3 regions of the Streptomyces sp. CC0208 genome follow, and region 3 is predicted to be linked to each of the others. Evidence: riboswitches for the same ligand, from Rfam matches in the RefSeq annotation. Region 3 holds a riboswitch; each other region holds the start of a gene.

Region 1 (2,914 bases), 2.0 Mb from region 3:
GGTGCCGAGCGCCTCGCGCGCGAGGCGGGCCGTCAGGACGGCCTCCCCGGCGGTGAAGCAGCCGGCCGTGTTCGGGAGCACCCGGATGCCGAGCTTGTCCAGTACGGACAGCACCGAGCCGTGCACCGAGGGGTTCACCCGGCGCATCGCGACGGTCGTCAGCTCGGTGCCGGAGGCGAGCAGCGCCCGCTCCAGCACGTCCAGGCTGGGCGCTCCGCCCGTGCCCATGATCAGCCGGGACGAGAAGGACGTACCGCCGATGACGAAGGGATCGTCGGCCATGGGTCAGCCTCCTTGGACGGCGGTGAGGACTTCCACGCGGTCTCCCTCGGCGAGGGACGTCGAGGGCCACTGAGCGCGCGGGACGACGGTCTCGTTGAGCGCGGCGGCCACCCCGGAGGGCGCCGGCGTCAGCGCCCGCACCACGGTGTCGAGAGCCGTGCCGGGAGCGAACTCCCGCGGCTCCCCGTTGACGGAGATGTTCATGCCGGCTGCTCCAGGAGTCCCGTGGCGGCGAATCGCCTCGGGGTGAACGGGCGCGCCACATCGGGGAGTTCACCCGTCGTCAGGACGTGCGCCATGGCGTCCCCGGTGATCGGCGTGAGCAGCACGCCATTGCGGTAGTGGCCGGTCGCGAGCACCAGCCCGGGCAGTTCCGTCGGGCCGAGCAGCGGGGCGTTGTCCGGGGAGCCCGGGCGCAGTCCCGCGCGGGTCTCCGTCAGCGGCAGCTCGGTGATGCCGGGGACCAGTTCGTGCGCGTCCCGCAACAACTCGTACACCCCGCCCGCGGTCACCGTCGTGTCCCAGCCCAGCTCCTCGCTGGTCGCGCCGATCACCAGCTCGCCGCTCTCGCGCGGCACCAGGTAGACGTGACTGCCGCGCACGATCGCCCGCACGGTACGGCTCAGGAAGGGCGCGTGGCGCGGCGGCACGGTCAGCCGCAGCACCTGCCCCTTGACGGGCCGTACGGGAGGCAGGAGGGCCTGCGGGACCCCTTCCAGGCGGCCGCCGAAGCTTCCGGCGGCGAGCACCACCTGGTCCGCGCCCAGTTCCTGGCCGTCCGTGGTGGCGACCCCGGCGGCCCGGTCCCCTGCGACCCGCAGACGCTGCGCCCACATGCGGTGGAACACCACGCCCGCCCGTTCGCACGCGGTCAGCAACGCGCGCGTGAGGCGGCGCGGGTCGATCTGGTGGTCACCGTCCACCCGCAGCCCGCCCCGCACCCCCGGCGCGAGCATCGGCTCCAGGCGCCGGCACTCCCGGCCGGACAGCCACTCCGACTCCAGCCCCGACTGCCGCTGGAGCGCGTGCAGTTCGCGAAGGTGCGCGCGGTCGTCGGCGTCCAGGGCGACGGCGAGGGTGCCGCAGCGGCGGTAGCCGAGGTCGTGTCCGGTCAGCTCGGTGAGTTCGGCCACGAAGGCGGGATAGCGGTGGGCGGAGGCGAGGTTCAGGCCCAGCAGGGTCTGCTCGCCGTAGTGCAGTTCGGTGACCGCGGCCAGCATCCCGGCGGCCACCTGGGCGGCCCCGCCGCCCGGTTCGGGGTCCACGACGGCCGTGGTGAGACCGCGTTGCGCGGCCCGCCAGGCCGTGACCAGGCCGATGATGCCGCCCCCGACGACGAGGACGTCTGACGTACGTGAGGACATGGGCGTCCAGCCCCTCCCTTCGCCGGCATGACCCGGATCAGGTTCGTACGGTCGGAGGCCGCCCAGCCTCCCTCTCAGCCCGGTACGTCCGGGCTCCCGCGAGTGCTCTACGTTGGCCACCCTAGCCCGTGTTCGTGTGCCTCTGTAAGGGAGCCCGCCGCCATGCCCCGCTCGCTCGACGGCCTTGTCCTCGCCCCGGTGGCCGATCAGGCCCCAGGTCAGGTCGGGACGCGGACCCGGTTCACCTACCACGAGCAGGACGGGGAGATCTGGGCCGAGTACGCGGGCGGTGACGTCGTCCGCGGACATCTCGTCGGCACGCGCGCGGGGGACCGGCTCGACTTCCGTTACGTGCAGCTCAAGCACGACGGAACGACCTCCTCCGGGCACTGCGTGTCGACGGTCGTGGAACTTCCCGACGGCCGGGTGCGGCTGGAGGAGACCTGGGAGTGGGAGTCGCAGCCGGGCCGCGGGACAAGCGTTGTGGAGCAGGTCACCGCGCACGACTCCTGACTGACTGATTGTCAGCTGGCTATGGTGATCAAATGAGCGAGCAGACGCAGGCGCAGCGGCGGGTGGTCGTGGTCGGCGCGGGCATGGCCGGGGTGCAGACCGCGGTCGCCCTGCGCGAGCAGGGCTTCAGCGGTACCGTCACGCTGATCGGCGCGGAGCACCATCAGCCGTACGACCGTCCGCCGCTCTCCAAGGCCGTGCTGCTGGGCAAGGCCGAGGGTTCCGCCTTCGACGTGGACTTCGAGGCGCTCGGCATCGAACTGCTGCTCGGCCGCGAGGTGTTGGGCGTACGCCCCGAGGCGCACGAGCTGGACACCGAGGACGGGCCCTTCCCGTACGACGTCCTGGTCCTCGCCACCGGCGCCGAACCGATCCGGCTGCCCGGCACGGAGGGCGTGCCCGGGGTGCATCTGCTGCGCACCCTGGACGACGCCGAGCGGCTGCGTCCCGTGCTCGCCCGGCAGCACGACGTCGTGGTCGTCGGCGCGGGCTGGATCGGCGCCGAGTTCGCCACCGCCGCGCGCGAGGCGGGCTGCGCGGTGACGGTCGTGGAAGCCGCCGAACGGCCGCTCGCGGGCGCACTGCCCGCCGAGGTGGCCGCGCCGATGACCTCCTGGTACGCCGACGCGGGTGCCGTGCTGCGCACGCACGCGCGCGTGGAGCGCGTCGAGCCCGGCGAGGTCGTCCTGGACGACGGCTCCCGGGTGGCCGCGGGCGCGGTCGTGGTCGGCATCGGCGCCCGGCCCGCCACGGCC
Region 2 (2,914 bases), 1.9 Mb from region 3:
GCGGCGGCGGCCACGGCGGGCGCGAGCGCGGGCAGGGTGACGGTCCGCCAGGCCTTGCGCCGGGACGCGCCCAGCATCCGCGCGGCCTCCTCCTGACGCGGGTCCAGCTGGGCCCACAGTCCGCCGACGGTCCGTACGACGACCGCGTAGTTGAAGAAGACGTGCGCGAGCAGGATCGCCCACACGGTGGTGTCCAGCCGTACGCCCCACAGGTCGTCCGTGAGGCCGCCCCTTCCGACGAGCGCCAGGAAGGCCGTACCGACGACGACGGTCGGCAGCACGAAGGGGACGGTGACCACGGCCCGCAGGACCTGCTTGCCGGGGAAGTCGAAGCGCGCGAAAACATACGCGCCGGGGAGTGCGACCAGGAGCGTGAGCGCGGTGGAGACGAGCGCCTGCCAGGTGGTGAACCACAGGACGTGCCGGATGTCCGGCTGGGCGAGGACATCGGTGATCCTGCCGAGCTGCCAGGTCCCGCCGGCCCTCAGTCCGCGCGTGACGATCGCGGCGACGGGATAGGCGAAGAAGACGGCGAAGAACGCGACGGGCACGGCCACAAGCCCGAGCCGGGCCGCCGCGTTCCTGACGCCCTGGCGGGGCCTTACTTCAGTACGAGCGAGGTCCATGACTTGACCCAGTCGTCACGGTTGTCGGCGATCTTCTCCGGGTCCATGGTCTCGGGATCCTTGGCCTGCGGACCGTACTCGGTGAACTCGGCCGGCACCGGGGCGCCGTCCACGACCGGGTAGACGAACATGTTGAGCGGCATGTCCTGCTGGAACTCCTTGGTGAGCAGGAAGTCCAGGAACGCCTTGCCGCCCTTGGTGTTTTTCGCGTTGCTCAGCAGCCCGGCGTACTCGATCTGCCGGAAGCAGGTGCCCTGCGCGACCCCGGTGGGCGCGGTCTTCGGCTTGGGGTCGGCGTAGATCACCTCGGCGGGCGGCGAGGAGGCGTACGACACGACGAGCGGCCGGTCGGCCTTGGCCTTCTTGCCGCCGGCGGAACCGGAGAACTCCTCGTTGTAGGCCTGCTCCCAGCCGTCGACGACCTTGACGCCGTTGGCCTTGAGCTTCTTCCAGTAGCCCTGCCAGCCGTCGTCGCCGTACTTCGCGGCGCTCCCGAGAAGGAAGCCGAGCCCCGGCGAGGAGATGGAGGCGTTCTCGGTGACGAGGAGGTTCTTGTAGGCGGGCTTGACCAGATCGTCGTACGACGTCGGCGGCTGGAGCTTGTGCTCGGCGAACCAGGCCTTGTCGTAGTTGACGCAGATGTCGCCGCTGTCGATGGGCGTCACCCGGTGCTTGTCCTGGTCGACCCGGTACTCGGCCTTGATCCGGTCGGCGCCCTTGGCCTCGTACGACTGGAAGAGCCCGTTGTCGAGCGCGCGGGAGAGGAGGGTGTTGTCGACGCCGAAGAAGACGTCGCCCTGCGGGTTGTCCTTGGTGAGGATGGCCTTGTTGACGGCCTGCCCGGCGTCGCCGTCCTCCAGGACCTTGACCTGGTAGCCGGACTTCTTCTCGAAGTCGGCGAGGACGCTCTTGGAGACGGCCCAGGAGTCGTGGCTGACGAGGGTGACGGTCTTGGAGCCGGAGCTTTTGGAGTCGTCGGACGACGAGCCGCACGCGGACAGCGTGACCAGGCCCAGGCCGACGACGACAGCACAGAACTTCTTGTTGTTCACGGTGATGACCGAACTTCCTACCCAGAATGACCTGGGCGAGGTTCAGAGGGTCTGCGGCCCGATTGCCGCACTCTCAGCGCTGTGGCGCTCCCCTGTCGGATATGAAGATGTACGTACGTACGGTCGTCAGACTACCGCTCGGTGGCCGCGAGCTGGCCACAGGCCCCGTCGATCTCCTGTCCACGGGTGTCCCGGATGGTCACCGCCACACCATGGGCGGCGATGGCCTCGACGAACGCCTTCTCGTCCTCGGGCCGGGAGGCGGTCCACTTGGACCCGGGGGTCGGGTTCAGCGGGATGAGGTTGACGTGCACGGGCTTGCCCTTGAGTAGCCGTCCGAGTCGGTCCCCCCGCCACGCCTGGTCGTTGATGTCCCGGATCAGCGCGTATTCGATGGACAGCCGACGCCCGCTCTTCTCGACGTACTCGAACCCGGCGTCGAGGACCTCGCGCACCTTCCACCGGGTGTTCACGGGGACGAGGGTGTCGCGCAGCTCGTCGTCCGGGGCGTGCAGGGAGATCGCGAGCCGGCACTTGAAGCCCTCGTCGGAGAACCGGTGAATGGCCGGCACGAGGCCCACGGTCGACACGGTGATGCCCCGCTGCGAGAGCCCGAGCCCATCAGGAGCGGGATCGGTGAGCGCGCGAATGGACTGCGTCACCCGCTTGTAGTTGGCGAGCGGTTCACCCATCCCCATGAAGACGATGTTGGAGAGCCGCGCGGGCCCGCCCGGCACCTCCCCGTCCCGCAGCGCCCGCATCCCGTCCACGATCTGGTGGACGATCTCAGCGGTGGACAGATTGCGATCCAGCCCCGCCTGCCCGGTGGCACAGAAGGGACAGTTCATCCCGCACCCGGCCTGCGAGCTGATGCACATGGTCACCCGGTCCGGGTACCGCATCAGCACCGACTCCACGAGCGTCCCGTCGAACAGCCGCCACAGCGTCTTGCGCGTGGTCCCCTGGTCGGTCGACAGATGCCGTACGACGGTCATGAGCTCCGGAAGCAGCGCCTCCTGGAGCTTGCCGCGCGCCCCGGCCGGGATGTCCGTCCACTCCGCCGGGTCGTGCGCGTACCGCGCGAAGTAGTGCTGCGAGAGCTGCTTGGCACGAAACGGCTTCTCCCCGATCTCCGCCACGACCTCCTTGCGCTCGGCAGGCGTGAGGTCGGCGAGATGCCGCGGCGGCTTCTTGGCTCCGCGGGGGGCGACGAAAGTGAGTTCTCCGGGCTTAGGC
Region 3 (2,914 bases):
TTGTAGGTGATGACACCCGTCTTGACGTCGTCCCGGTTGGGCAGGCCCAGGTGCTCCTTGGGCGTGACGTAGCAGAGCATCGCGGTACCCCACCAGGCGATCATGGCGGCGCCGATACCGGAGGTGATGTGGTCGTAGGCCGGCGCGACGTCGGTGGTCAGCGGGCCGAGCGTATAGAACGGAGCTTCATCGCAGATCTCCTGCTGAAGGTCGATGTTCTCCTTGATCTTGTGCATCGGGACGTGACCCGGGCCCTCGATCATGGTCTGTACGTTGAAACGCTTCGCGATCCGGTTGAGTTCCCCCAGTGTGCGCAACTCCGCGAACTGCGCCTCGTCGTTGGCGTCCGCGATCGAGCCGGGCCGGAGGCCGTCGCCCAGCGAGTACGTGACGTCGTAGGCGGCGAGGATCTCGCACAGTTCCTCGAAGTTCTCGTACAGGAACGACTCCTTGTGGTGCGCGAGGCACCACGCCGCCATGATCGAGCCGCCGCGCGAGACGATGCCGGTCTTGCGGTTGGCCGTCAGCGGTACGTACGGCAGGCGCACGCCCGCGTGGACCGTCATGTAGTCCACGCCCTGCTCGGCCTGCTCGATGACCGTGTCCTTGTAGATCTCCCAGGTCAGCTCCTCGGCGCGGCCGTCGACCTTCTCCAGCGCCTGGTAGAGCGGCACCGTGCCGATGGGGACGGGGGAGTTGCGCAGCACCCACTCGCGGGTGGTGTGGATATTGCGGCCGGTGGAGAGGTCCATGACCGTGTCGGCGCCCCAGCGGGTCGCCCAGGTCATCTTCTCGACCTCCTCCTCGATGGAGGACGTCACCGCCGAGTTGCCGATGTTGGCGTTGACCTTCACCAGGAACCGCTTGCCGATGATCATCGGCTCGATCTCCGGGTGGTTGACGTTCGCCGGCAGCACCGCGCGCCCCGCCGCGATCTCCTCGCGGACCACCTCGGGAGAGACGTTCTCCCGGATGGCCACGTACTCCATCTCCGGTGTGATCTCACCGCGTCGGGCATAGGCGAGCTGGGTGACCGCCTTGCCGTCACGGCTGCGGCGCGGCTGGCGGGGCCGCCCCGGGAAGACCGCGTCGAGATTGCGGAGGCCGCCCCGTGGTGAGGTGTGCTTGATCCCGTCGTCCTCGGGGCGCACGGGACGGCCCGCGTACTCCTCGGTGTCCCCCCGGGCGATGATCCAGTTCTCCCGCAGCGGCACAAGGCCCCGGCGGACGTCCGTCTCGGTGAGCGGATCGGTGTACGGGCCCGAGGTGTCGTACAGCGTGACCGACTGCCCGTTGGTGAGGTGCACCTGACGGACCGGCACCCGCAGATCGGGGCGCGAGCCCTCGACGTACGCCTTGTGCCAGCCGATGGACTTCCCGGCCTCCGTGTCGAGCTGGTCGTTCTGCTCGTCGTTCTGCTCGGAGGCAGGCGTGCGCGCGTCCTTGATGGTCATGAGACCTACTCCCTACGCCGGCATTACCCGGTAACAGGTTCGGCGGTCGACGCAGCGGCTTCCGTCTGCCGACGTTTCGTGGGGAACGTCACTCGCTTGAGATGACGTTCCACGTGAAACATCGCTGGGACGGAGGTCAGCGCCCTCTCAGCCCGGTGCTCCGAGCTCCCGCGTGTACAAAGGTGGCTCCACGCTAGCGTCAATTCGGGCGCGGTGAACAGAGGGCCCCTTTCGTTCTTGCGATGATCGGGCGGTGACCACGACGCATCAGCCCCCGTACCCGCCCTCCGAGCCTCCGCGCCGGCCGGGTTCCGGAAACGGCCCTGGGCACGGCCCCGGCAGCGGTTCCCGTGGTGGCTTCGGAGACGGCGGGGCCGACGGGGCCGGCGGGGCCGGCGGCTGGCACGAGCGCGAGCGTGAGCACAGTGGCGGGCATGGCGGTGGTCATGGCTATGGCCACGGTCAGGGTGTGAGCCACGGTGTCCAAGGCGGTGGTGGTCCGGGTGGCGGCGGCGGTTTTGGTGATGGCGGGGGCCATGACGGTGACGGCTACGGCGGCGGCTCGGGTGACGGGCATGGCTCCGGAGACGGGCATGGTTCCGGTGACGGGCATGGTTCCGGTGACGGGCATGGTTCCGGTGACGGGCACGGGCACGGGCACGGACATGAGAGCGGGCCCGGCTCCGGCGGTGGGCACGGCCACTCGCACAGTCACAGCCACGGGCCGGCAACTCCCGTCTCCAAGCACCTGCGCAAGGTCATCGCGGCGATCCTCATCCCGTTCGGGGTAGCCGTGGTGGTGGGACTCGCGGTGCTGTGGCCCGGTGGCGCCCCCGCGCACGAACGCACCGGGGTCGGCTTCGACCGGCAGACCCAGCACGCGACGGTCAGCAAGGTCGTGAGCGTCAGCTGCAAGTCGGTGAACGCCTCGGGGGAGACCCCGACCGGGGACACCTCGACCGCCGAGGGCTCGTCCGCCGAGCAGCAGGCGAACGGCAGCTGCAAGAAGGCGACGATCCGGGTCGACACCGGCAAGGACAAGGGCCGCACCTTCACGGAGATCGTCCAGCCGGACCAGTCGCGGCAGTTGCACGAGGGCCAGAAGGTCGTGGTCGCGTACGAGCCCTCCGCGCCCAGGGACCTGCAGTACTCGGTCACCGACGTGGACCGCGGGTTCCCGATGGCGCTGCTCGCCGGCATCTTCGCGCTCGCCGTTGTGGTCGTCGGGCGAATGCGCGGTGTCATGGCGCTGATCGCGCTGGCCGTCAGCTTCCTGCTGCTGAACTTCTTCGTCCTGCCCGCGATCCTCCAGGGCTCGAACCCGCTGCTCGTGGCGGTGGTCGGATCGAGCGCCATCATGCTGATCGCCCTCTACATGTGCCACGGTCTGTCGGCCAGAACCTCCGTGGCGGTCCTCGGCACGCTGATCTCCCTGGTGCTGATCGGCGTCCTCGGCTCGT

Evidence for each region. A riboswitch is a leader RNA that binds a small molecule or an ion and turns the genes downstream of it on or off. The one in region 3 is predicted to bind thiamine pyrophosphate.
Region 1: another riboswitch for thiamine pyrophosphate. It lies ahead of thiO (glycine oxidase ThiO); the one in region 3 lies ahead of thiC (phosphomethylpyrimidine synthase ThiC).
Region 2: another riboswitch for thiamine pyrophosphate. It lies ahead of D1369_RS11470 (thiamine ABC transporter substrate-binding protein); the one in region 3 lies ahead of thiC (phosphomethylpyrimidine synthase ThiC).

The regions. Positions count from the first base shown of each region.
Region 1 covers NZ_CP031969.1:6,532,186-6,535,099, forward strand. Annotated here, with positions in the region: gene D1369_RS30025 (thiazole synthase) at 1-282, opposite strand, end outside; gene thiS (sulfur carrier protein ThiS) at 286-486, opposite strand; gene thiO (glycine oxidase ThiO) at 483-1,646, opposite strand; TPP riboswitch at 1,644-1,756, opposite strand; gene D1369_RS30040 (hypothetical protein) at 1,809-2,159, shown strand; gene D1369_RS30045 (FAD-dependent oxidoreductase) at 2,192-2,914, shown strand, end outside.
Region 2 covers NZ_CP031969.1:2,569,454-2,572,367, forward strand. Annotated here, with positions in the region: gene D1369_RS11465 (iron ABC transporter permease) at 1-626, opposite strand, end outside; gene D1369_RS11470 (thiamine ABC transporter substrate-binding protein) at 602-1,678, opposite strand; TPP riboswitch at 1,675-1,782, opposite strand; gene rlmN (23S rRNA (adenine(2503)-C(2))-methyltransferase RlmN) at 1,810-2,914, opposite strand, start outside.
Region 3 covers NZ_CP031969.1:4,509,473-4,512,386, reverse strand. Annotated here, with positions in the region: gene thiC (phosphomethylpyrimidine synthase ThiC) at 1-1,454, opposite strand, end outside; TPP riboswitch at 1,447-1,636, opposite strand; gene D1369_RS20670 (YibE/F family protein) at 1,924-2,914, shown strand, end outside.